4 regions of the Marinomonas sp. 15G6-16 genome follow, and region 4 is predicted to be linked to each of the others. Evidence: predicted binding sites of a transcription regulator. Region 4 holds the regulator's gene; each other region holds the start of a gene.

Region 1 (6,071 bases), 1.3 Mb from region 4:
GAGCTGGCGCTTGTTGAGGTGCATTGCCCCAGCTACCAAAAGATTGTGGTTGTGGTGCCGCTTGAGCGGGTGCAGCCTGTTGTGGCTCTTGACCATATCCACCTTGTGGCTGATTAAAGCCTTGTGGCGCTTGTTGAGGTGCTGCCGCTGGCGCTTGACCATAACCGCCTTGCTGAGGTGCGGCTTGTTGTGGCGCGCTGTTGCCATAACCACCTTGAGCTCCACCGTCGTTACGGCCATCTAACAATTGCATTTCGTTGGCAACGATTTCTGTTGTGTAACGTTTGATGCCGTCTTTTTCCCACTCACGAGTACGTAATGAACCTTCTACGTAAACTTTAGAGCCTTTCTTGATGTAATCACCCGCGATCTGACCAAGACGGAAGTTACCACGGTCCATGAATGAAACACGGTGCCATTCTGTACGTTCTTGCATTTGGCCAGTTTGCTTATCACGCCAGCTTTCTGTTGTTGCTAAGTTAACGTTTGCAACCGCAGCGCCGGATGGCATAAAGCGTACTTCGGCATCATTGCCGGCATTACCTATCAAGATTACTTTGTTTATTCCACGGGCCATGACCTAGTTCTCCAACTAAAAAGTAAAATAATGTTTTTCTAAAGAGCAATTTGAGGCGCCAGATGCTTCAAACTCTCTTTATCTAAGATCTTTTTATCAACTTTAAGATAAGCGGTTTGCTCATCTTTGAATATTTGCATACCTTCCACTCCTTGGATTTTAATAAGTTGATCCGCCAACTTAGTTATTTCTGTTTCGGTCATATTGGGTAAGCTGAACGCAAGACTGCTTAGCTGACGAGGTGCTGCTTGCGCTAAAGCAACCAGTGACCAAGCTAAGAAGACAACACCAACCACCCAGAATATGCCGCTGTTTGAATAGTTCTGCAGTAACCAACCACCGCCGACACCACCCAAAAAAGAACCTATAAATTGATGTGTCGAAAACACACCCATTGCCGTGCCACGATAACCCACTGGAGCTTGCTTGCTTATTAAGGAAGGCAATGTCGCTTCCAATGCATTAAAGCCAACAAAATAGCCCCAAAGTAAGACACCAAACAACCAAATAGAATGTGTCCATTGTAACAAGATCGCACTTGCGCCCAATAGCATAAGCACAAAAACTAAAACGCTTTTCATTTTGCCTTTTGATTCGGCAATAATCACCAATGGTAACATACCTACAAAGGCAAAACCCATGACGGTTAAGTAGAGCCAGCTGTGTTGAGACAGGGGTAAATCAAAGTGCTCAATGAGTAAGTTTGGTATCGTTATAAATAACGCGGTTAAACTGGCATGCAACAATAATACGCTGACATTCAAAAAGCCTAATCGCTTATCTTTCAACACTTCCCCTAACGCGAGCAAGCTCGGAGTCGTATCTCGGCGAAAGGTATGTTGAACAATATTTGGTACCGCAAATAAGATCAGTCCAATTCCCAGTACAGATAGAGCAAAGGATAAATAAAACAACCCTGAAAGGCCGACTAAAGAGAATATCCAAGGCCCCAATACTAGGGAAATCATAAAGGAAGCACCAATACTAATGCCAACAATGGCCATGGCTTTGGTGCGGTTTTGCTCACGCGTCACGTCACTTAATAACGCCATGAGAGTACTCGCAATGGCGCCTGCGCCTTGTACCGCTCGACCAACAATTAAGGTGTTTATATCGTCGGCATTAGCGCAAATCAAACTGCCTATGGCAAATAGGATTAAGCCAATAATAATGACAGGCTTGCGCCCTATTTTATCGGACCACATGCCCATGGGAATTTGCAGGCTAGCTTGTGTCAAACCATAAATGCCAATGGCGGTGCCAATTAAAGCTGCGTCGGCACCAGTTAAACCGTCTGCGGCAACACTAATGACAGGCATAATCAGGAATAAGCCTAGCATTCTAAATAGATAGATCAGCGCTAAAGCAAAGACTGAACGACGTTCAAGTAGATCCATAAGGAAGTTACAACCACTTAACTTAGGGGTTAAGGAAAAAAGATAGCCATTTTACTCAAAATACCGTTGAAGCTCCATTTCAACTACTGTAAAAATAGACAGTTATTTAAATTACTGACAGATTTATCTCTGTTGATCAATTTCACTTGGGAGACTCATGGATACCATTACGATACGCGGGGCCCGCACCCACAACCTAAAAAATGTGGATTTAGACATTCCAAGAGACAAACTTGTCGTCATCACAGGTTTATCTGGCTCGGGCAAATCTTCTCTCGCTTTTGACACCTTGTATGCCGAAGGCCAACGCCGCTACGTAGAATCCCTATCCACTTACGCTCGACAATTTTTATCTATGATGGAAAAACCAGACATAGACCATATTGAAGGCTTGTCTCCAGCCATCTCTATCGAGCAAAAATCCACGTCTCACAACCCTAGATCGACAGTAGGCACCATCACTGAGATATATGATTATTTGCGCTTGTTATTTGCTCGTGCAGGACAACCACGTTGCCCTGATCATGGCGAACCGTTAGAAGCGCAAACCATATCACAAATGGTAGATAAAATTATATCTCTACCAGAGGAAACAAAAATGATGCTGCTCGCTCCGATCGTCAAAGATCGCAAAGGTGAGCACTTACATACCATCAGTGATTTGTTATCCAAAGGTTTCATTCGTGCGCGCATTGACGGCATTGTTGTGGATTTAGATGACGCGCCAACACTGGAGAAAAACAAAAAGCACACGATTGAAGTGGTGATCGACCGCTTTAAAGTACGCTCTGATTTGCAACTAAGATTAGCGGAGTCGTTTGAAACTTGTTTAGGTTTGTCTGACGGAATCGCCAAAGCCATTAATATGGATGACGAGTCTGAAGAGTATATCTTCTCCAGTAAGTTTGCTTGCCCTGTTTGTGGCTATAGCCTAACCGAGCTGGAACCAAGGCTGTTCTCTTTTAATAACCCGAATGGTGCTTGTCAGACTTGTGACGGTCTGGGTACTCACCAAATGTTCGACCCTGATCGCATTATTCAAGATCCAACGCTTACTTTGGCAGAAGGCGCCATTCGAGGCTGGGGACGACGCAGCATTTTTTACTATCAACAACTTAGCGCTTTAGCAAAGCATTACGGTTTTGATATTGAAGCCAAATACCAAGATATTCCGGACAACTTCAAAAAGCGGATTTTACAAGGGTCAGGTAAAGACAAGATAGACTTCGTTTATATCAATGAGCGTGGAGACAAAATGACACGTTCTCACTCCTTCGAGGGTGTTATTCCAAACCTTCAACGCCGCTATCACGAGACCGAATCAGACAGTGTTCGCGATGATTTATCCCAATACATCAGCATACAGCCTTGTCCAGATTGTCACGGCGCTCGACTGAATCGCTCAGCTCGACATGTTTTCATCAATGAACAGACGCTACCTGAAGTTGTTACTTACCCTATCGCCGAATGCTTAAGCTATTTTGAGAATCTTAATTTACCAGGCGCCAGAGGTGAGATCGCGTCTAAAATATTAAAAGAGATTCGTGATCGACTGACCTTCTTGGTCAATGTCGGTTTGGACTATCTCACTTTAGATAGAAAAGCAGATTCATTGTCTGGTGGTGAAGCTCAACGGATACGCTTAGCAAGCCAAATTGGCGCTGGCCTTGTTGGCGTCATGTACATTCTGGATGAACCTTCCATTGGCCTTCACCAGAGAGACAACGAACGCCTGATTGCAACCCTTACACGATTACGAGACTTGGGAAATACCGTGATTGTTGTAGAACATGATGAGGACGCTATTCGTGTCGCGGACTTTGTCGTCGACATAGGCCCGGGCGCTGGTGTTCATGGCGGGGAAATTATTGCCAGCGGAACACCGCAAGACATTATGAACTGTGAGAAATCCATTACAGGTCAGTATTTAGTTGGCAAACGCAAAATTGAGATTCCGAGTATTCGCCATAAGGCAAAGGACAACCAATCATTGAACCTCATTGGCGCCGTTGGCAACAACCTCAACTCTGTTGATTTAAATATCCCTGTCGGTGTAATGACCTGTGTTACAGGTGTTTCTGGCTCAGGCAAATCCACCTTAATAAACGGAACATTGTATCCACTTGCCGCAACGGCATTAAACGGTGCAACCACACTAAAAGCCGCGCCTCATGATCGAATTGAAGGGTTAGAGTTATTCGACAAATGTGTCGATATTAACCAGAGCCCAATTGGTCGTACTCCTCGCTCTAACCCAGCGACGTACACGGGCATTTTCACTCCTATGCGTGAGTTATTCTCTGCTACACAAGAAGCTCGCTCTCGTGGCTATAAACCTGGCCGCTTTAGCTTTAACGTCAAAGGTGGACGCTGTGAAGCTTGTCAGGGTGACGGGGTAATTAAAGTAGAAATGCACTTCTTACCCGATGTGTATGTCCCATGTGACACCTGTAAAGGGAAACGCTACAACCGAGAAACATTAGAGATACTCTATAAAGGCAAAAACATCCATGAGTGTCTAGAAATGACCATTGAAAATGCTCGTGAGTTTTTTGATGCTGTACCTTCGATTGCTCGCAAACTACAAACGCTCATTGATGTGGGTCTTGGCTACATTCGCCTGGGGCAAGCGGCTACCACCTTATCGGGTGGTGAAGCACAACGTGTTAAGTTGGCAAAAGAGCTCTCTAAGCGAGATACAGGAACAACCTTATACATTCTTGATGAGCCAACGACTGGACTGCATTTTGCGGATATAGAACAGCTGCTGAAAGTACTTCACAGATTAAGAGATCACGGCAACACTGTTGTTGTCATTGAACATAACTTGGATGTTATTAAGACTGCTGATTGGATCGTAGACTTAGGCCCTGAAGGCGGAAGTGGTGGTGGTTACATCATTGCGGAAGGTACACCTGAAGAAATAGCTAAATCTGAGAAATCTCATACAGGTAGATTCTTAAAAGATATGCTGAACTAGGTTATTAATTTCAAACTCTAAAATGACAAAAAGGCTGATGAATTGAGTTTCATCAGCCTTTTTTTGACCTTTAAGTCACTTTGAGTAATAAATTTCAGCGAAAAAAAAGCCGAGCATAAGCTCGGCTTTTTTATTACAAACTGATATTACTCAGCGGCTTCTGTAACTGGTCGATCGACCAATTCAACGTAAGCCATAGGTGCGTTGTCACCTGCACGGAATCCACATTTTAGAATGCGAACATAACCGCCAGGACGAGCTTGGTAACGAGGACCAAGTTCAGAGAACAATTTACCTACTGCATCTTTGCTACGAGTACGAGCAAAGGCAAGGCGACGATTCGCTACGGAATCAACTTTCGCCAATGTGATTAACGGCTCAGCAACACGACGTAATTCTTTTGCTTTAGGCAACGTAGTTTTAATAACTTCGTGCTCAAACAAAGAAGCAGCCATATTTTTAAACATCGCTTTACGATGTGAGCTAGTACGGTTTAAGTGACGTCCACTCTTACGATGACGCATTTTACATTCCTTACCAAACTACGGTGGTCAGGGAACAATGACCTAGCGAGCTAGAACTTTGCTATCGTCTTTCAAACTAGCTGGTGGCCAGTTTTCTAGACGCATTCCCAAAGACAAACCACGCTGTGCTAAAACATCTTTGATTTCAGTTAACGACTTCTTACCTAGGTTAGGCGTCTTAAGAAGCTCAACCTCAGTACGTTGAATCAAATCACCGATGTAATAAATGTTCTCTGCTTTTAAACAGTTAGCACTGCGAACGGTCAACTCAAGATCATCAACCGGGCGTAGCAAAATTGGATCAATTTCATCTTCTTCTTCTTCAACAGGTGCTTCACTTTCGCTTTCAAGAGCGACGAATACGGCAATCTGTTGTTGAAGAATAGTTGCTGCTCTGCGAATTGCTTCTTCTGGATCAATTGTGCCGTTAGACTCAATGTCTAGGACCAATTTATCCAAGTCAGTGCGTTGCTCAACACGAGCATTGTCAACACTGTAAGCAACACGACGAACAGGGCTGAATGAAGCATCCAGTTGCAAGCGACCGATAGGACGAGTCTCATCGTCGCCGGCAGTACGGGCATCAGCAGGCT
Region 2 (6,071 bases), 1.1 Mb from region 4:
ACTCGGCACCAAATCACAAGTTTCAAAAGCGGCCGTATTGCGACGATAAGTCGACTCATCATCAGAACCACCATCAATGTAATTAAAGATCGGACCTGGCAAACGCTTTTTGGCCAAGACCCGAAAATCATGAAAGTTATGACAATCTTTTAGTCGCATCACTATGTCCCTTATTTTTTTAGTTGTTCACTTAAAGAAGTCACTATAGTCCGAGTTTCATTTATGATAAATATGACACAAAATAATAAACTCTTTCTTAAAACGGCATAATGACATTGAACGCAGCAGACTTAACACTTTTTGTTTACGTGGCCGATACAGGCTCTTTCAATAAAGCCGCTCAATTAGCAGAGCTATCCACACCGGCTTTGAGCAAAAGAATCAGTCGCCTTGAGCAAGCACTTGGTGTGCAGTTGATTCACCGAACAACAAGACGGCTCAACCTGACAGAAGCAGGCGAAAGCCTTTATGTGCACGCTAAAAACATAGAAGGCCAAGTCAGCGACGCCGTGGCTGCGGTATCAGCTTTCAGTCACGGGCTAAGCGGGCATATAAAAATCTCTGTACCCACTATTTCTGGAGAGTTACTACTGGCCGAAGCCATCGCTGAGTTTTGCCAAATGTACCCAAATATCACAGTGGATATGCGTCTGGAAAATGACTTTGTGAATCTGGTCGAGGAAGGGCTCGACCTTGCGGTTCGCACCGGAAAATTAGAAGACTCCAGCTTAATCGCCAAGCCACTGATTCAATCCAATTGGGTGGTTTGTTGCTCACCAAGTTACATTGAAAAACATGGTGAAGTCACTCATTTAGAAGAACTAAAAGAACACAATTGCCTCGCTTACACCTATCAGGCCCAAGGTTCATTCGATTGGCGCTTTATTAAAAATGAGACAGGTAAAGACTCGATAGAAGAAAGCGTGCGAATCAGCGGAAGTTTAGCCACCAACAACGCTCAAGCCTTACGCAAAGCCGCTTTGGCAGGCTTTGGTATTGTTTATGTGCCACGTTGTTGCGTCTATGAAGACCTACAGAAAGGCGCTTTACAAGCCATTTTGACCGACTACCAACCAAGACAACTTGGCGTCTACGCAATTTACCCACAGACTAGATACTTACCAGAAAAACTTAGACTGCTGATAGAACACATAAAAAAAGCCTATCAAAACAAGAAGGAATACTTTTAAAGCAAGCATCAAAACAAAGGCATTTGATCGCCTTCTTTAGGCGGTACTTTAAACTGTCGGCGATCAAGAAAACTGAGGCGGTTGTCATCCAGCCCATACTTTCTTCTTGCCACATGAAAACGCTGATTAATCAAATCCGCAAATAGACCTTCACCAGTCATGCGTTTACCAAAACGACTGTCGTAAAGCTTACCGCCACGCATGTCCATAATGCGCTGTAAAACATGATCCGCACGTTCTGGGTAATGCTGTCGTAGCCAGTCAGCAAATAAAGGAGCAACCTCATGGGGAAGGCGAAGCATAATGTAATTGATGGATTGAGCACCGACTTTGGCACTAGCTGCCACAATCTCCTCTAGCTCATGATCATTAATAAAAGGAATCACAGGAGCCGCCAAAACACTAACGGGAATCCCCGCATCACGCAGTGTTTGAATCACCTTCAAACGGGTTGTACCCGAAGCCGTTCTTGGCTCCAAAATACGCTTTAAGTCGTTATCCAAGGTAGTCACACTAATCGCCACATGAACCAACTTCTTCTCAGCCATTTGCGCCAAAATATCAATATCACGAAGAATCAAAGTGCTCTTAGTAATAAGGGAAATCGGTTGATGATGAGCCAAGGCAATCTGCAATAATTCGCGAGTGATTTTCAGTTCCTTCTCAATCGGCTGGTACGCGTCTGTGTTGATCCCCAATGCAATGGGCTCACAGCGATAATTCGGGTGAGCCAGCTCTTCTTCAAACAAATACGCCGCATTGGTTTTCGCCACCAGCCTTGTTTCAAAATCCAACCCAGGAGACAACTCCAAATAAGCGTGTGTAGGCCGCGCAAAACAATAAATACAGCCGTGTTCACACCCTTTATAAGGGTTTATCGATTGCCTAAACGGCACATCAGGGGAGTTATTTCGGCTAATGATGCTCTTGGCTCTTTCGTGGCGAACTTCGGTTTTCGGCGACGATGTTTCCAATAAAGCCACGTTTTCGTCATTTTCATCCACTTCCACCAAGGTAATGGCAAAACGCCCAGCTAGATTATTGGCCGTGCCTCGCCCTTTAATTGGCAAATGAAAAGGATTCGTCTTACTTGGAATAGACATAAAAAACAACCCAGAATTACTGTATATATATACAGCATATTGATTGTTTAAAATTCACAATGCAAGGCTTATTCGCCTTAATTTCCTGTTAGCATAAAAGGCATTCAATGATGATGGTTAGAACTTACTGGAGCGCTTTTATGTCAGAATACTCTGCTATCGTGGAGTGGAAACGCCATTCCCAGAACTTCCTAGACCGACAATACAGCCGCGCCCATGAATGGCAATTCGAAGGCGGTGTGGTGGTACCAGCCTCCTCTTCTCCTCATATCGTTCCCGTCCCCATGTCTGTTGCTGATAATGTGGACCCAGAAGAAGCCTTTGTGGCCTCTATCTCAAGCTGCCATATGTTGTTCTTTCTCGACTTCGCTTCCCGCAAAAAACTCATCGTAGAACAGTACACAGACAAAGCTGTTGGCACCTTAGCCATTGGGCCAAATGGCAAACAGATGATGACAGAAGTGGTATTAAAACCAGAGGTAATCTTTGTTGGAGAAAGGCCCAGCGCAGAAGTATTAAAAGCCTTACATCATCAATCTCACGAGGCCTGCTTTATTGCGAACTCAGTGCTGACCAATGTGAGAGTGGATGAGGCTTTTTTAATGTAATACAACTCGAAGAATAACTTCCCCCTCCCCTTCGCGCTCTAACGGAAAGAAAGCAAAAGGAAAGGAGTAAGGTTATTTAATCAATTTTAAGCGTTAAAAGCCGGAATCACTTCTCGTCCATATTTCGCGATGATTTCTTCTTCGTCTCCGCTGTCTAGGTAGATGTTGAATTGCGTTGTGCCAGCCGCTTCAAGGTCTTTGATTTTGGCAATATGCTCTTCAGGCGTACCCAGAACACAGAAGCTTTTCACGATATCTTCTGTGATGAAATCTAGGAATGGGTTATCACTTTGGCCGTGTTTCGAGTAGTCGTAGCCTTTACGGTTTTCGATGTAGTCCGTTAAGCTTTTTGGCACTAATCCAGAATCGGCACCGTATTTTTCAACGATATCTGCTACGTGGTTACCGACCATCGCTGGGAACCATTTCGTGTGTTCAATACAGTAATCCATGTCGCCAAAGTACGCTGGTGCCGCCGCTTGGACTTTGAAGTTGGACATATCGCGGCCCGCTTCTTCACCCGCTTTGATCGACTGATCCGTAAACCATTTAACAAGGTCTGGATCACCAATTTGCAGAATCACACCATCACCCACTTGACCCGCCGTTGCCAAGGCTTTCGGGCCGTACGCGCCGATCCAAACAGGCAATTCGTAACCTGTCGCCCAAGGCAATTTCACTGGCTCAGGGCATTCGCCATATTCCACTTCTTCACCACGAACCATGGCTTTCACCTTGGTAGTAAATTCAGACAAACGCGCTAAAGTCGCTGGCTTTTTCCCCATCACTCGCATAGACGAATCACCACGACCAAGACCAATATCGAAACGGCCATTACTTTGATGCGCCAAACTTGCGTATAAGCTGGCAGACAAAGACCAATCACGAATGTTCGGGTTCGTCACACAAGGCCCAAAACGCATGGTTTTCGTATGTTCCATACACATTGCCATGGCCACAAATGACTCGCGCCAAAGAATGTGCGAATCGTAAAACCAGCAATAAGTGAAACCCGCTTCTTCCGCCTGACGAACCAAATTTCGTGCGCGGTCTGGGCTAACAAAACCTTTAAACGTGATACCAAATTCCATAATCTGTTCCTCTTGTAATAATGTTTTTAATTAGTTTTTTTAAATTTCAATAACCTTTAACAAAGTATTGGTGAGCTCAGAAGTCGAACTTAATGCTCTGGTGGGCAAATACGCACACCCGCGTGACTAAACGGCACCTCTTTCGAAATATTCAAACGAATCAAGATAGGCGTCAGCGCTTCAATACAGCGGGCGCTTTCTGCCAAGCCTGCGTTGTAAGCTGTGGTTCCCATAAGTTCGATAAGCGCCATAACTTTCTTCTTCGCGGCAAGGTCATTACCACACACCAAAATGTCGCAGTTAATGGCGCGAGAAAGGTCGTTCAAGGTGACGGCAGAGACGTTATGCAAGGCGCCAACCACTGGAATGCTTTCGCCAAGCAAAGCTTGTGCGGCTTCCGTGACAGAGCCTTCTTTTGGCATTTCAACGGCTTTTGGATTGCCCGGCGCCAATGGCACAACAATGTCCACCAACACTTTATCTGTGAGCAAAGGCGCTAGAGCGGTCAGTGTTGCGTCGTGGCCGCTGTAAGGCACAGACAAGATCACTAATTCATCCGCCGCTTTGGTGGCGTCTTCCATGCTCATGCCTGTGATATCAGCAATGGTGCCTTTTTCGGACACTTCTTTGTCAGACAAGAGCGCGGTCATTTCTGTCGCGGCGTCTTGTGCTTTTGTTGCATCACGAGAGCCCAAAACGACACTGACACCCGCCAGCGCCAGACGCAATGCGAGGCCTTTACCTTGCGGGCCTGTACCGCCGATGATTGCTACTTTACTCATACATTCCTCTTTCTTTTTATCGAATATTAATGTGTTAAATCGGTTTACGTTTCTGACTATTAACGATTGCTGCGCTAAGTGCTTGTTTATCTAAATAAATCTTCGTTATGGGCGCGCATCAAATCTTTGCTTGAGCTGTCGGTTCTCGGCCAATCCAAACCACGGAAAACAATCACAGGCGACTTGGCGCTTTTCTCCATGAGCAAGCCAGATGCGGCAGCGAGTTCGTCTGCAAAAGCCGGTGCAGTAACACTAAGCGGACGACCAAACGCATCTTCTTCCCCCAACATGTGCATCACGCCCGGCACGTTCGCCAAGCCAATCGCCACGTTGGTTTGGCCTAATCGCCAAGGCCGACCAAAGGTATCGCTGATGATGACACCCAATTCACAGCCAAAATGTTTTTCTAAAGCAAGGCAGATTTCTCGGGCGCTTTTGTCTGGATCTTCTGGCAATAAAATCAATTGTCCTGGATGATCCGCGTTTGACTCATCGACCGCGGCATTGGCGCAGATGTAGCCGTGTTTGTGTTCAGCAATAAGAACGCCTTCGTCTTGATCTGGACGTTTCATGGCACGCACTACACGGCTTGATTGAGAAAGAATCACTTCGACTTTTCGCGGGTCTTTATTCACTGTTTTCGCCAATTCAATGGCTTCTTCGCTTGGCGTGACGTCTTCTAAATACGCGCACGCGCCTTCGCTTTTAGACACCACTTTGTGAGCAATGACCAAAATATCGCCAGCCACCAAGGTTTGTTTTTGTGAGATAAAAGTATCAATAATTTTCTGCGCTAAATCGTCGCCTTGTTGAAAATCTGGCAATCCCATTAGGCGAAACATACTCATAGAATCAGGCATATTGATGTTCCTTAACGGGTGATATGAAGCACGATTTCCATGCATTGAAACGTTCAGGTGCTTGTATGACCGCTTGTTTCAAATCATCGCTTTGGTCAATGTCTAACGCCAAATCTGTGAAGTTTAATGAATGACAACTCAAGCCGTTTTCAAATGCATTGCCTTTGTGAAGTCTCGCGGACTGATGTCCATATTCAAATTCAATGGCGTCTGGCGGTGATGTCAGCAAGGCGTTTGTGCCGCCATCTTTTGCTACTGCAATCACCACTTCCGCGTCATCCGCGACCGTGATTAATGCTTGGATTTCATCTGGATTCAGTACGGCGATGTCACCGGGAATAATCAATTGGCTGTCATAGCCAGACTGTTTCACCCAATCACTGGCAAAGGTTAACGCGCCGTTTAAGCCGTTTTCGCCATCATCAAATAAGGTATTG
Region 3 (6,071 bases), 990 kb from region 4:
TTTTGTACGTACGTCCAAAACAAAAGTAAGCACTGGCTTTTAAAAGATTTACTCTTTAAAGCTTTGTTCTATAAAAAAGGAGGTTAAGTTGAATGCTTAACCTCCTTTTTTGTTTTGCTGTGTTGTAACTTTTTCTGAGTTATTGAAGCTGTACGTTACCTAGCATTTCTCTGGCGTGAGCAAGCGTTTGTTCTGTCAGTTCTAAGCCGCCAAGTAAACGAGCAATCTCTTGTGTGCGATCCTGATCTTTCAATAAATCCACTTGTGACGAAGTGGTTTCATTAGACACGTTTTTGCTTACTCTTAAGTGTTGATTACCTTGCGCAGCCACTTGAGCCAAGTGAGTAACGCAGAATACTTGGCCACGTTTACCAACAGATCGCAACATGCGCCCGACGACTTCAGCAATCCCACCACTGATACCCACATCGACTTCATCAAAGACGAGGGTTGGAATAATAGACGTGTGTGCTGTGACCACTTGAATGCCCAAACTGATGCGAGACAATTCACCACCTGACGCAACTTTCCGTAAAGGTTGAGCGGGTTGCCCTGGGTTGGAAGCAATCATGTATTCAATGTCTTCGAAACCATTGGCGGTGACTTGATTCAATGGCTGGCATTGAATAAAGAATCGAGCATGAGGCATGCCTAGACCATGAATTTGCTCTTCTACTTTTTTAGCTAAATCGTCTTTGGCTGTGATGCGTTTTTCTGTCAAAGTTGTCGCCAATGCTGTGAGTGTTTCATAGGCTTGTTCTTCTTTTTCTTTCAACGCTTCTAAGCTTTCTTCGCTGCCTTGCAGTCCTTCTAACTCTTCTTCAACGCTTTCTCTCAGTGAAATCAAGGCTTCTGGTAAGACTCTGTGTTTACGTGCGGTATCGTAAATGTCGGACAAACGTTGCTCTATTTCAGCTAATCGCTCAGGATCTTGCTCTAGGGTATCTTGGTAATGATGCAAACTGTCCGCGGCTTCTTGCGCTTGAATAAGAGCGTCGTTCATCATTTCCAGTGCGCTTTCTAGCTCTTTTGTTGCAGGGCGAATTTGGCTTGCGCTGCTAAGAGCTTGATTCAGTAGAGAGCAAATATTACCTTCGTCGCTATCAATTAAAATATTGCTGGCTTGATAGGCTTTTAACTGAGAGTCGGCAATGTTAGATAAGAAGCTCTGCTCGTTTTCAAGAGATTCAATTTCACCTTCTTTTAAGTCAAGGCGTTGCAGCTCTTGTGCTTGATAGGACAGAAGTTGAACTTTTGCGTCTTGTTCAGAAGATCTGCTCTGTTTTGCTGACAACTCTTCTTTTAGTTGTCGCCAAATGGTGTGCTGAGCGCTAACTTTTTTTGTTAAATCAGTGAGTTGCCCATAAGCATCCAGTTGTTGTCTTTGAGCGTTTTTCTTAAGTAGCGACTGATGCTCATGTTGACCATGAATATCAACTAGATGGCTACCAACTTCTTTTAAGTCGCTTAAAGTGCATGGACGGCCATTAATATAGGCTTTTGAACGACCTTCTTTACTGATGACACGACGTAAGATGCAATGCTGGTCGTGCTCTAGGTCTCTTTCTTCGAGCCATTCATGTACATGCGGATAATGCTGTATATCGAAGCTCGCACTGATATCGGCTTTTTTCTCTCCGTGCCTGACGACAGCAGCATCCGTACGATCGCCTAAACAAAGCGATAAAGCATCCACCATAATGGATTTACCAGCACCGGTTTCACCTGAAATCACTGTCATGCCTTGTTTAAACTCAAGCTCTAGGGCTTCAACAATCGCGAAATTGGAAATAGCAATGCTAGTCAGCATAGAGGGCTCCAAAAGAGAAAAAATACATATGGTTATTTATACAGTAGTTGGCTGTTTTTTGACAAGTGCTAGAGTCAGTTATTTCTTTTCTTTTGTTCTGTGTAAAGAGTTTAATAGTATTGGCTGGTGCTTAGAGAAACAGGGTAGTATTGTGTATCTAGTTAACATATTTGGAGAATAAGGCTAAGGATGGGTATGCAGGTGAAGAAGAAAAGACTGACTTTGTTGGTGTTCATTAATGCGCTTTCCTTGGGTGCTATTGCCCTACTTATTATTTCTGCTTTATGGGTAGAAAGTATTTATGAAAAATATGAACTAGACTCCAATCGCCTTGAGCGATCCCATATCAGTCAAGTCAGATCTCAACTGAAAAACCGTGTAGATACACTGGTTAACCTCGCTCAGTATCGAAACAATAAAATTGAACAGGATCTTAAGGATGACTTAAAAAATCGGGTTTATGAACTGAATAGCCTGATGATGGATATTTATACCAGTAATAAGGGTATTAAGTCGGACGATGAGATTAAACAGCTGATACGCGAAACAGTGCGAGGCCTTAGATACAATCAAGGACGAGGTTATTACTTTATCGATACTTTGCAGGGGGATGTAATTCTTTACCCTGTTTACCCTAAATCAGAAGGCACCAATTTATATGATCTGCAAGATGATCTAGGAAATTACCCGCTGCGAGACGAAATAGAAGTAGTGAAGCGTTATGGCCACGGTTTTACAGAAGGTTATTGGAAAAAGCCAGGTGACGCTGAGAATCGTTTTAAGAAAATTGTCTATGTGAAAAAGTTTGCGCCATATGATTGGTATTTCGGAACAGGCGAATACGTCGACGTTGTAAGACAATCGGTTCAGGAAGAAATGCTGGATTATGTGGATCAACTTAGGTTTGGTGAACACAATAAAGAGTATGCTTTTATTCATGACCGAAAAGGCGTGCAGATTGCGAACGGTGTTTATCCAGAACTAATTGGTAAAGAAAACTATGATCTGACGGATGCGAATGGAGTGAAAATCATCCAGCAGCAATTAGCCTTGACGGAAAAAGTACCGTTTTATGGTTTCTTCTCGCATTTATGGCCAAAAAACACCATGTCTGATCCACAAGGTTATTACAATTCCTTAACTTATGTGGCTGCGATTCCTGAGTGGGATTGGGTTGTCGGATCGAATGTCGATATGACAGCTTTACAGGCTGCAATAGAGAAAAACCAACAAGAGCTGAATAACAGATTGCAGTCGAGTATTTTGAATATTCTGTTGTTAATGTTTGGTTTGGGGTTACTTGGTGTTTTGGTGGCGCATTTTACGACCAAGCGGATTCGGCGAGGTATCGAGTTTTTCTCGGATCATATGCAAAAAAGCTCCGCACGGATGAATCTAATTAATCATGACGACGTGACTTATCAAGAGTTTGACGACCTTGCTAAGGTCTTTAATGAAAAGACGGAAAAGATTAATACATTGCTGCATCAAGATGACTTAACGGGCTTATTTAACCGACGTTTTGTTGACGCTAAGCTGCAAGCCTTATTAAACGTCCCAGTATCCGATCAACAATCGTTGGCATTGATCCTTTTTGATATTGATCACTTCAAAAGAATCAATGATGAGTATGGTCACTTGGTTGGGGATGATGCCCTATGTGAAATAGCAAAATGTATCCAATCACAAACCCGTAAACAGGATTTTGTTGGGCGTTTTGGCGGAGAAGAAATACTCGTTATTTTGCCGGATATCTCTAATGATGAAGCCTTGGAAGTAGCGGAGCGTATTCGAGAAAAAGTCGAGAGCTTAACTATTGAAGGTATTGATCGAGTGATTACTGTTAGCGGAGGAATCAGCTGCCGATCTGGAGAAACGCCAGACAAAATGATCACCGAAGCAGATAATAAGTTGTATCAAGCGAAGAAAAATGGTCGTAATAGAATAGTGTCGTGACAATTTATTATTTTTGAACCTGAGTTTTTTGTTCTGTTTAATATTAAGGGCTGCTGTTGCAGCCCTTTTTTATGCTTGTTTTTATTCAGTTTTTTTATCGGTGGTTGTTCTTTTTTATGCTTTATAAATGAAGTTAAAAAATCCCATAAAATTAATGCGGTTTTACTGTTGAAAGGCAAAAAGCTGTCCCCATATAACCACCACAGAGAATGAATTGTTTCTGTTATTTGGAGTAAAAGATGAGTGATCAGCAGAAAAATCCTAACCTAGAAACGGAGCCAGACTTGAAAAGCGAAACACAAAATGAAGCAGTAGAAGAACTTTTAGAGCCTGAAGCAGAGCTACTAGAAGAAGTTACTGAGAATGATGAGCTTGCTAAAGCATTAGAAGAGGTTGCTCAGTACAAAGAAGCAGCACTTCGCGCTCACGCTGACGCACAAAATGTTCGTCGTCGTGCAGAGCAAGACGTTGAAAAAGCGCACAAGTTTGGTATTGAGAAATTTGCCAAGGCAATTGTTGGTGTTGCAGATAACCTAGAGCGAGCTCTTGCGTCTACGGCAGCAACCGATGAAGAAGATCTTGTTCGTGAAGGTGTAGAGCTAACGCTTAAAGATTTGCTTGAAACCCTAGCGCGCTTTGAAGTGAAAGCGATTGATCCACATGGCGAACCGTTCAACCCTGAATTGCATCAGGCGATGACTATGGTGCCAAATCCAGAACTAGAACCTAATACAGTAATGGATGTGGTACAGAAAGGTTATACGCTTCATGGACGTCTATTACGTCCAGCAATGGTAGTGGTTTCTAGCGCAGCATAATTTACTGTCATTTTTTTGACACTAGGCGCTTGAAATACTCAGAAGCGTACCCAAATACAGAATTATCATTGAAATAAACGAAATTATTGGAGATACAAACGATGGGTAAAATCATTGGTATTGACTTAGGTACAACGAACTCTTGTGTTGCTGTATTAGATGGCGAGAAAGCTCGCGTTATTGAAAATGCTGAAGGTGATCGCACCACGCCTTCCATCGTTGCTTTTGCTGACGATGGTGAAGTACTTGTTGGTCAATCAGCTAAGCGCCAAGCAGTAACTAACCCAACAAACACTTTGTTTGCGGTTAAGCGTTTGATTGGTCGTAAATTTAAAGACGACGTTGTTCAGAAAGACATCTCTATGGTGCCTTACAAAATTATGGCTGCAGACAACGGCGATGCGTGGGTAGAAATTAAAGGCGACAAGAAAGCGCCACCACAAATCTCGGCTGAAGTTCTTAAGAAAATGAAGAAAACAGCGGAAGACTACCTAGGTGAGAAAGTAACAGAAGCAGTTATCACGGTTCCTGCTTACTTTAACGACTCTCAGCGTCAAGCAACAAAAGATGCCGGTAAAATTGCGGGTCTAGAAGTAAAACGTATTATCAACGAGCCAACAGCAGCGGCTCTTGCATACGGCCTTGATAAGAGTTCTGGCGATTCAACTATCGCGGTTTATGACCTTGGTGGTGGTACATTCGATATCTCTATCATCGAAATCGCAGACGTAGATGGTGAGAAGCAATTCGAAGTATTGTCTACAAACGGTGATACTTTCCTAGGTGGTGAAGACTTCGACATGCGTGTTATCGAGTTCTTGGCAGCTGAATTCAAGAAAGATACTGGCATCGATCTACACAACGATCCATTGGCTCTACAGCGTCTTAAAGAAGCGGGTGAGAAAGCGAAGGTTGAATTGTCTTCTTCTTCTCAAACAGAAGTTAACTTGCCTTACATCACTGCAGATGCGACTGGTCCTAAGCACTTGAACGTTAAATTGACTCGTTCTAAGTTGGAATCTTTGGTAGAAGAGCTTGTAATCAAGTCTCTTGAGCCTTGCCGTCAAGCATTGAAAGACGCTGAATTGTCTGCTTCTGATATTGACGAAGTTATCTTGGTTGGTGGTCAAACACGTATGCCATTGGTTCAAGCGAAAGTAACTGAATTCTTCGGTAAAGAGCCACGTAAAGACGTAAACCCTGATGAAGCGGTTGCGATCGGTGCTTCTATCCAAGGTGCGGTATTGGCTGGTGACGTAAAAGACGTTCTTCTTCTAGACGTAACGCCTCTGTCTCTAGGTATCGAAACCATGGGCGGTGTTATGACTGCCTTGATCGAGAAAAACACGACGATTCCTACTAAGAAATCTCAGACATTCTCGACTGCAGAAGACAACCAAAATGCGGTAACTATCCACGCATTGCAAGGTGAGCGTAAGCAAGCGGCTCAGAACAAATCTCTAGGTCGTTTCGACTTGGCTGATATT
Region 4 (6,071 bases):
ATTTCGAGCGAAATCCAATAATCGACCCGGAGTCGCCACCAAAATATCAACATTCTCTGTTTCTAAAGCGATCTTTTGCTTTTCGTAACTCAAGCCACCCACTAATGAAACAACATTCAAATGGCAGTTTGACGTTAGCTTTTCAGCTTCATCGGCAATCTGCAACGCCAATTCACGAGTCGGAGCAATAATCAAACCACGTGCCAAGTTATTCGAACGTTTTTCTTCTAATGGGTAATCTAAGAAATCGCTGATCATAGCGATTAGGAAAGCCGCTGTTTTTCCTGTACCAGTTTGAGCTTGACCAATAATGTCATAACCCTGCAAGGTCATCGGCAATGTTTCCGCTTGAATTTCACTGCAATACTCAAAACCCATTTCAGAAATAGACTTCAAAACACGATCAGGAAGGTTTAGATCATGAAAGCGCAACTTACCTTCAACTTCCGCTACTGGAAAGTCTTCAATAGACCAAATTGGAGCTTTTTTAGAGCCACTCTGAGCCTCATCAACGGAATCAGGAGCTTGAGAGCTTTTTGCGTTTACTGGCTTTTCACTGTTGTTTCTAGGGCGTTTATTTGGACGGCGGCTACGCTTAGGCTTTGCTGTTTTTTCTGATGACACTTCTTGATTTTGGTTTTCCATATTGGAATCTATACGCTTCTATAATGTTTTAAGGTTATATGTTTTTGATGATAAACATTTGTGTAAGGAGTGTACCTAATTGACAAGGCTTTATCACCCTTTGCTTTTTGTCTGGCGTATTTATTGATATCGATAAGGCGGCAAACTGCTGATTAATTGAGGCCCATAACGCTTTGTCTTTAAGCGCTTATCCAATATATGGATTTCACCAGAGTCTTTTTCATTTCTCAATAAACGACCGGTTGCTTGAACTAACCTCAAAGATGCATCAGGAATGGTGATTTCCATAAATGGATTACCACCACGCTTTTGAATCCATTCCGCCAACGTTGCCTCAACAGGGTCATCCGGAACCGCAAACGGAATCTTAGCAATATAAACTCTTGTTAAGTAATTACCGGGTAAATCAACACCTTCAGCAAAACTGGCTAAGCCGAATAACAAACTGCCTTTTCCGTCATCAATTCGTGATTTATGGGAATCCAGAATAACTCGCTTAGATTGCTCTCCCTGCATCAGTAAAATTTCTTTCAACTTATCAGAAAGAGACAAAGACACTTCTTCCATTTGTCGACGCGAAGAAAACAGCACCAGACTGCCTTTTTCAATATCTACTGATTTATTTAAATAAGCGATAATTTCTGCCGTATGTTGCTCAACGCGGTTTGGCTCATTCTCCATATCAGGAACGATCAACAAGCCGTTTTCTTGAAAATCAAATGGACTCAAGACTCGCAAATATTCACTTTCACGGGGAACACCGGAGCGCATATTAAAGCGATGAAACTGGTTGAGTGCTGTCAGTGTGGCAGAAGTCACCACAGCGCCAAAGCACTTATCCCAAAGTTGCTGCCTCAGTGTGTTTGCCGCCAAAATAGGAGAACCACCAAGTTCGATATCCTGCTCCATTCCTTGCCCAGATAAAACCAACCAACGAGCATTAGGCGGATAATTTTGATCATCAACTGTAGAATACAATCGCCACAAGCTGACCGACTGCTCCAACCTACCCAAAATCACACCCAATATTGGCTGCCAAGTTTCTGCTGTTTCCGGCGTAATTCCCATGCCTTCATTTTGTTTGGTTTTCTTACATTCATCTTGAATGCTTTCGATGTTATTAAACAGTTTCTGATAAGAGGTTTGTAGACTGTAAGCCAATTGGCGCAGCTCATCTGGTATTAAACCAAACTCAAAACGATGCTGATTGTTTTCCTGATCCAACCCTAAACCCTGAATATAAGGCGCTAAACCTTGTTGGGCATATTGAATAAAGTTAACGATACTTTGTATTTGCTGAGGAATTTTAAGCAAAAGCTGACCGGTTAAACTGACGTCATCCGTCAGCTCTTGCTTGAGATTGACTAGATTCTTTTCCAATTGACGAAGCCAAGCAATACTCTGCTGCAACCTAACTTCATGACGGAAGTGACCAATCGCCTTATCTGGCAAATGATGGCCTTCATCAAACACATAAATTGTTTCTTTCGGGGCTGACAAAATCGCACCACCACCTAAAGATAAATCCGCTAAAACCAAGTCATGGTTTGCAACGATTACATCAGCCACCTCAATTTCGGCTCTTGCTTTAAAGAAAGGGCAAGCGGAATAATTAGCACAATTTCGATTCGTACACTGCTGATGATCTGTAGTTAAACGGCGCCAATCTTGCTCACGAATAACGCCTTCCCAATTATCTTTATCGCCGTCCCAACCACCTTTTTCTAACGCCGCATCCATTTCTTGATATAAAGCGGTATTCACATCATCCGACTGTAAATGCTGCTCAAAAAGCCCTGCAAACATATCATCAATTGCTTGCTCTTCTGAGCTTAAAAAGCCCTCTAAATTATTCAAGCACAAATATCGGCCTCGCCCTTTAGCTAAGGTATATTTGAAATTTAACTCGGTATGCTCAAGTAAATCCGGCAACTCTTTGTGGAGAATCTGCTCTTGCAGCGCAACCGTCGCTGTTGAAATAACCAGCTTTAAACCACGCGCTTTCGCAATTGGAATGGCGGCAAGACAATATGAAAGCGTTTTACCGGTTCCTGTTCCAGCCTCAATAACAGCAACATGCTTTTCATCCAGCCTTTCACCTTCCGAGCCTTGCTTAATATTTCCCAATGTACGAGCGATAGCGCCTATCATTTGGCGCTGTCCAGCCCTTGGTTTATGGGACTTCGCATCCAAAGAAGCTCGATATGCGAGTTGAATTTGTTTTTTTAGTTCGTCTGAAAGCATTTATATTATTGAGATTAGTTAAGAATGCTGTATATAATAACAGTTACTGTATAAACAACCAGACTCCTTATGATTAAATTAACCAAAAGACAATCTGACGTACTAGAAACCATTCGTGAATTTATTAATGAAACGGGGTTTCCACCTACTAGAGCAGAAATCGCCCGTCGCCTTGGGTTTAAATCACCCAATGCTGCCGAAGAACATTTAAAAGCCTTATCCAAAAAAGGGGCGATTGAAATGCTATCTGGCGCCTCTCGTGGGATTCGTCTCATTGAAGAAGCCTCCAATGACGAGCCAGAAGATTTAGGCTTACCAATTATTGGAAAAGTTGCCGCCGGCTACCCTATTCTTGCTCAAGAGAACATTGACTCTCATGTCAACATTCCAGCCAATATGTTTTCACCTCAGGCGGATTACTTCCTATCTGTCTCGGGAACCAGCATGAAAAACATCGGCATAATGGAAGGCGACCTTCTCGCTGTTCACAAAACCAGTACGGTACACAATGGCCAAGTAGTCGTTGCACGCATCGGTGATGAAGTAACAGTAAAACGCTTTGAGCAAAAAGGCAGCATCGTTCGCCTGATTCCTGAAAACGAAGAATACAATGACATCATTGTTGATCTCGAAAGCGAAGACTTTGCCATTGAGGGACTGTCTGTCGGCGTGATAAGACAAGGCCTTTAACAGTTTTTCCGCACCAATAGAAAAGCGAAGCATGTGCTTCGCTTTTCTAAATAACAAATAACGATCAATTAATGCAGAATTTTTGGTCGAAACTCTTCATTCTCAAGATATTCAGCACCTTCATCAAAAAAAGATTCGTCTGAATAAACATAATCAATACCTGCATGAAACATACACTTTGCCAGTTCGAAGTAACGATCCTTCAAATAAGATCGAGTGTCGTCTGATATTTGCAATGTTGCTAGCGGTGTCGTTTCCTCACCATCTTCACTGGCTGGTCTCAGCACAATATCGCCGTTCTCCAGCTCAACAATTTCTAGGTAGGACTCTTTCATATTCAATACTCTGATGACTCTTCTCTAAAACGCAAAACCAACTCAGCTAAATTCGCCAAATAGAAACCCACTGAAGCGCCCGCATCGTTACCGCGACCAATAAGATTATCGCCGCCCATTACAGACACAGCAGCACGACACTCCAACTGAGCAAGGTAAGCTTGCTCTAATTGGGCACACCAAGAATCTTTGCGAGAATATAAATCTGCCAATTCACTCAATGCCGGCACTACCATGTGTTTTGATTCTGCCTCTTTCATAAGCACAGAAACATCCAAAGAGCCTGACAGCGAGTAGGCAGTTGAAATCTCCTTCAACAAGCCATTCAACGCACTTTTCAACTGAAAAATAGCTGAGCTTTCTAACCCAACACTCAACCACTTCTCATCCATATCTTGGCTTTGCTGAATAAAACGTTTTGCTGTATCAATTTTCTGATTGGTTAAACTTGCTAAGCTAACACCACTCATTTCTTTTTGCCTTCCTCGATGACCCATTTAGAGCCAACATAAAAGGCTTTCCAGCCAGTCGGTTTACCCTCTTCTTCCGTCATAACATATTGCTCTTTGGTTTTACGGCTATAACGAATAATGGTTGGTCGACCTTCTGAGTCAGCGACAGGCGCTTTCGCAAAGAAGTGGTATTTAGGATCGATTTGATCCATGTACGGCAGCAACTCTTTCACCAATGGCGCACGCGTTTCTCGTTTTCGAGGGAACTGACTTGCCGCAAGGAATAAACCTGTCGCGCCATCACGCAATATGTAATGGTCTTCCACTTTGACACATGCCAAATCTGGCATTGGCACAGGATCCATTTTCGGCGGCGCAGCTTCACCACTCTTCAAGAGCTTCCGAGTGTTTTTGCAGTCTTCATTGGTACAACCAAAGTACTTACCAAATCGACCTGTCTTAAGCTGCATATCAGCGGAACACTTATCACACTCAATAACAGGGCCGTCGTAACCTTTAATTTTGAATGTGCCTTTCTCTACTTCATAACCAGAACAAGATGGATTGTTACCACAAACATGAAGCTTGCGTTTTTCATCCATCAAATAGCTGTCCATTGCAGAGCCACAAATCTTACAACGATGCTTATTAATAAGTGCTTTAGATTCACCTTCTTCGTCGTCAACGGCAACCGCTTCATCACCACGAACTAAATTGATCGTTGCCTTACAGCGCTCTTTTGGTGGTAAAGCGTAACCAGAACAAGACATAAATACGCCTGTGCTAGCTGTACGGATTTGCATAGGACGAGAACAAGTAGGACATTCAACATCCGTCGGCGTTGGCTCGTTCAGCATCATACCGCCTTCAGGCGACTCTGCTTTTGCCAACACACCACTAAAGTCCTTATAAAATGCGTTAAGGGTTTTAATCCAGTCTTTATGACCTTCTGCAATATCGTCGAGCTGCTCTTCCATTTGCGCAGTAAAACTGAAATTCATCAATGAACTAAAGCTGTCCACTAGACGTTCAGTAACAATATCACCCATTTTTTCAGCGTAAAAACGACGGTTTTCTACACGAACATATCCACGATCTTGGATTGTCGAAATAATAGATGCGTATGTAGAAGGTCGGCCAATACCACGTTTTTCAAGCTCTTTTACCAAACTGGCTTCGCTGAAACGCGCAATTGGCTTAGTGAAGTGCTGTTCTGGCAAAAGCTCTTTTAGATCAAGATATTCACCTTTGCCTACATCAGGCAGGATATTATCTTCACCTTTTTTAACAACGGTTTGCATCGCACGAGTGTAACCATCAAAGCGTAAAATTCGGCCTTTGGCTTTAAACTCGTATTCGCCACTGGTGACTGTAATTGTGGTCGAAGTGTACTCTGCAGGTGTCATCTGACACGCCATAAATTGACTGCGAATTAAGTCATATAAACGATGAGAGTCTTTCTCCATACCGAGCAAATCATCTACTCGTACATTCACATCAGAAGGTCGAATCGCTTCATGGGCTTCTTGCGCCCCTTCTTTGCTGCTGTAACGAATAGGCTCTGCTGGCAAATAAGCTTCGCCAAAATGAGCTGAGATATAACCTCTTAATGCTTCAACCGCGTCGGCACTCAAGTTTGTCGAGTCTGTACGCATATAAGTGATGTAACCCGCTTCATAAAGCCTTTGGGCCAACATCATGGTCT

What was found. The regulator LexA, encoded in region 4, represses DNA repair genes until DNA is damaged. The targets are predictions, from matches to a motif close to TACTGTNTANNTANACAGTA.
Region 1: the regulator LexA is predicted to act here: its motif matches at 2,059-2,078, upstream of uvrA (excinuclease ABC subunit UvrA).
Region 2: the regulator LexA is predicted to act here: its motif matches at 2,311-2,330, upstream of AC0L46_RS10250 (PA0069 family radical SAM protein).
Region 3: the regulator LexA is predicted to act here: its motif matches at 1,837-1,856, upstream of recN (DNA repair protein RecN).

What each region holds. Positions count from the first base shown of each region.
Region 1 covers NZ_CM147916.1:1,926,967-1,933,037, reverse strand. The annotation lists gene ssb (single-stranded DNA-binding protein) at 1-577, opposite strand, end outside; gene AC0L46_RS09350 (MFS transporter) at 616-1,974, opposite strand; gene uvrA (excinuclease ABC subunit UvrA) at 2,132-4,954, shown strand; gene rplQ (50S ribosomal protein L17) at 5,101-5,478, opposite strand; gene AC0L46_RS09335 (DNA-directed RNA polymerase subunit alpha) at 5,521-6,071, opposite strand, start outside.
Region 2 covers NZ_CM147916.1:2,124,674-2,130,744, reverse strand. The annotation lists gene AC0L46_RS10260 (alpha-hydroxy acid oxidase) at 1-159, opposite strand, end outside; gene AC0L46_RS10255 (LysR substrate-binding domain-containing protein) at 270-1,190, shown strand; gene AC0L46_RS10250 (PA0069 family radical SAM protein) at 1,199-2,293, opposite strand; gene AC0L46_RS10245 (OsmC family protein) at 2,434-2,901, shown strand; gene AC0L46_RS10240 (TIGR03842 family LLM class F420-dependent oxidoreductase) at 2,988-3,992, opposite strand; gene npdG (NADPH-dependent F420 reductase) at 4,082-4,774, opposite strand; gene cofE (coenzyme F420-0:L-glutamate ligase) at 4,861-5,634, opposite strand; gene cofC (2-phospho-L-lactate guanylyltransferase) at 5,627-6,071, opposite strand, start outside.
Region 3 covers NZ_CM147916.1:2,220,889-2,226,959, forward strand. The annotation lists gene fur (ferric iron uptake transcriptional regulator) at 1-29, shown strand, start outside; gene recN (DNA repair protein RecN) at 140-1,810, opposite strand; gene AC0L46_RS10680 (sensor domain-containing diguanylate cyclase) at 2,006-3,766, shown strand; gene grpE (nucleotide exchange factor GrpE) at 4,006-4,584, shown strand; gene dnaK (molecular chaperone DnaK) at 4,686-6,071, shown strand, end outside.
Region 4 covers NZ_CM147916.1:3,211,103-3,217,173, reverse strand. The annotation lists gene AC0L46_RS15275 (DEAD/DEAH box helicase) at 1-645, opposite strand, end outside; gene dinG (ATP-dependent DNA helicase DinG) at 766-2,889, opposite strand; gene lexA (transcriptional repressor LexA) at 2,959-3,579, shown strand; gene AC0L46_RS15260 (hypothetical protein) at 3,648-3,914, opposite strand; gene AC0L46_RS15255 (DUF6586 family protein) at 3,917-4,384, opposite strand; gene topA (type I DNA topoisomerase) at 4,381-6,071, opposite strand, start outside.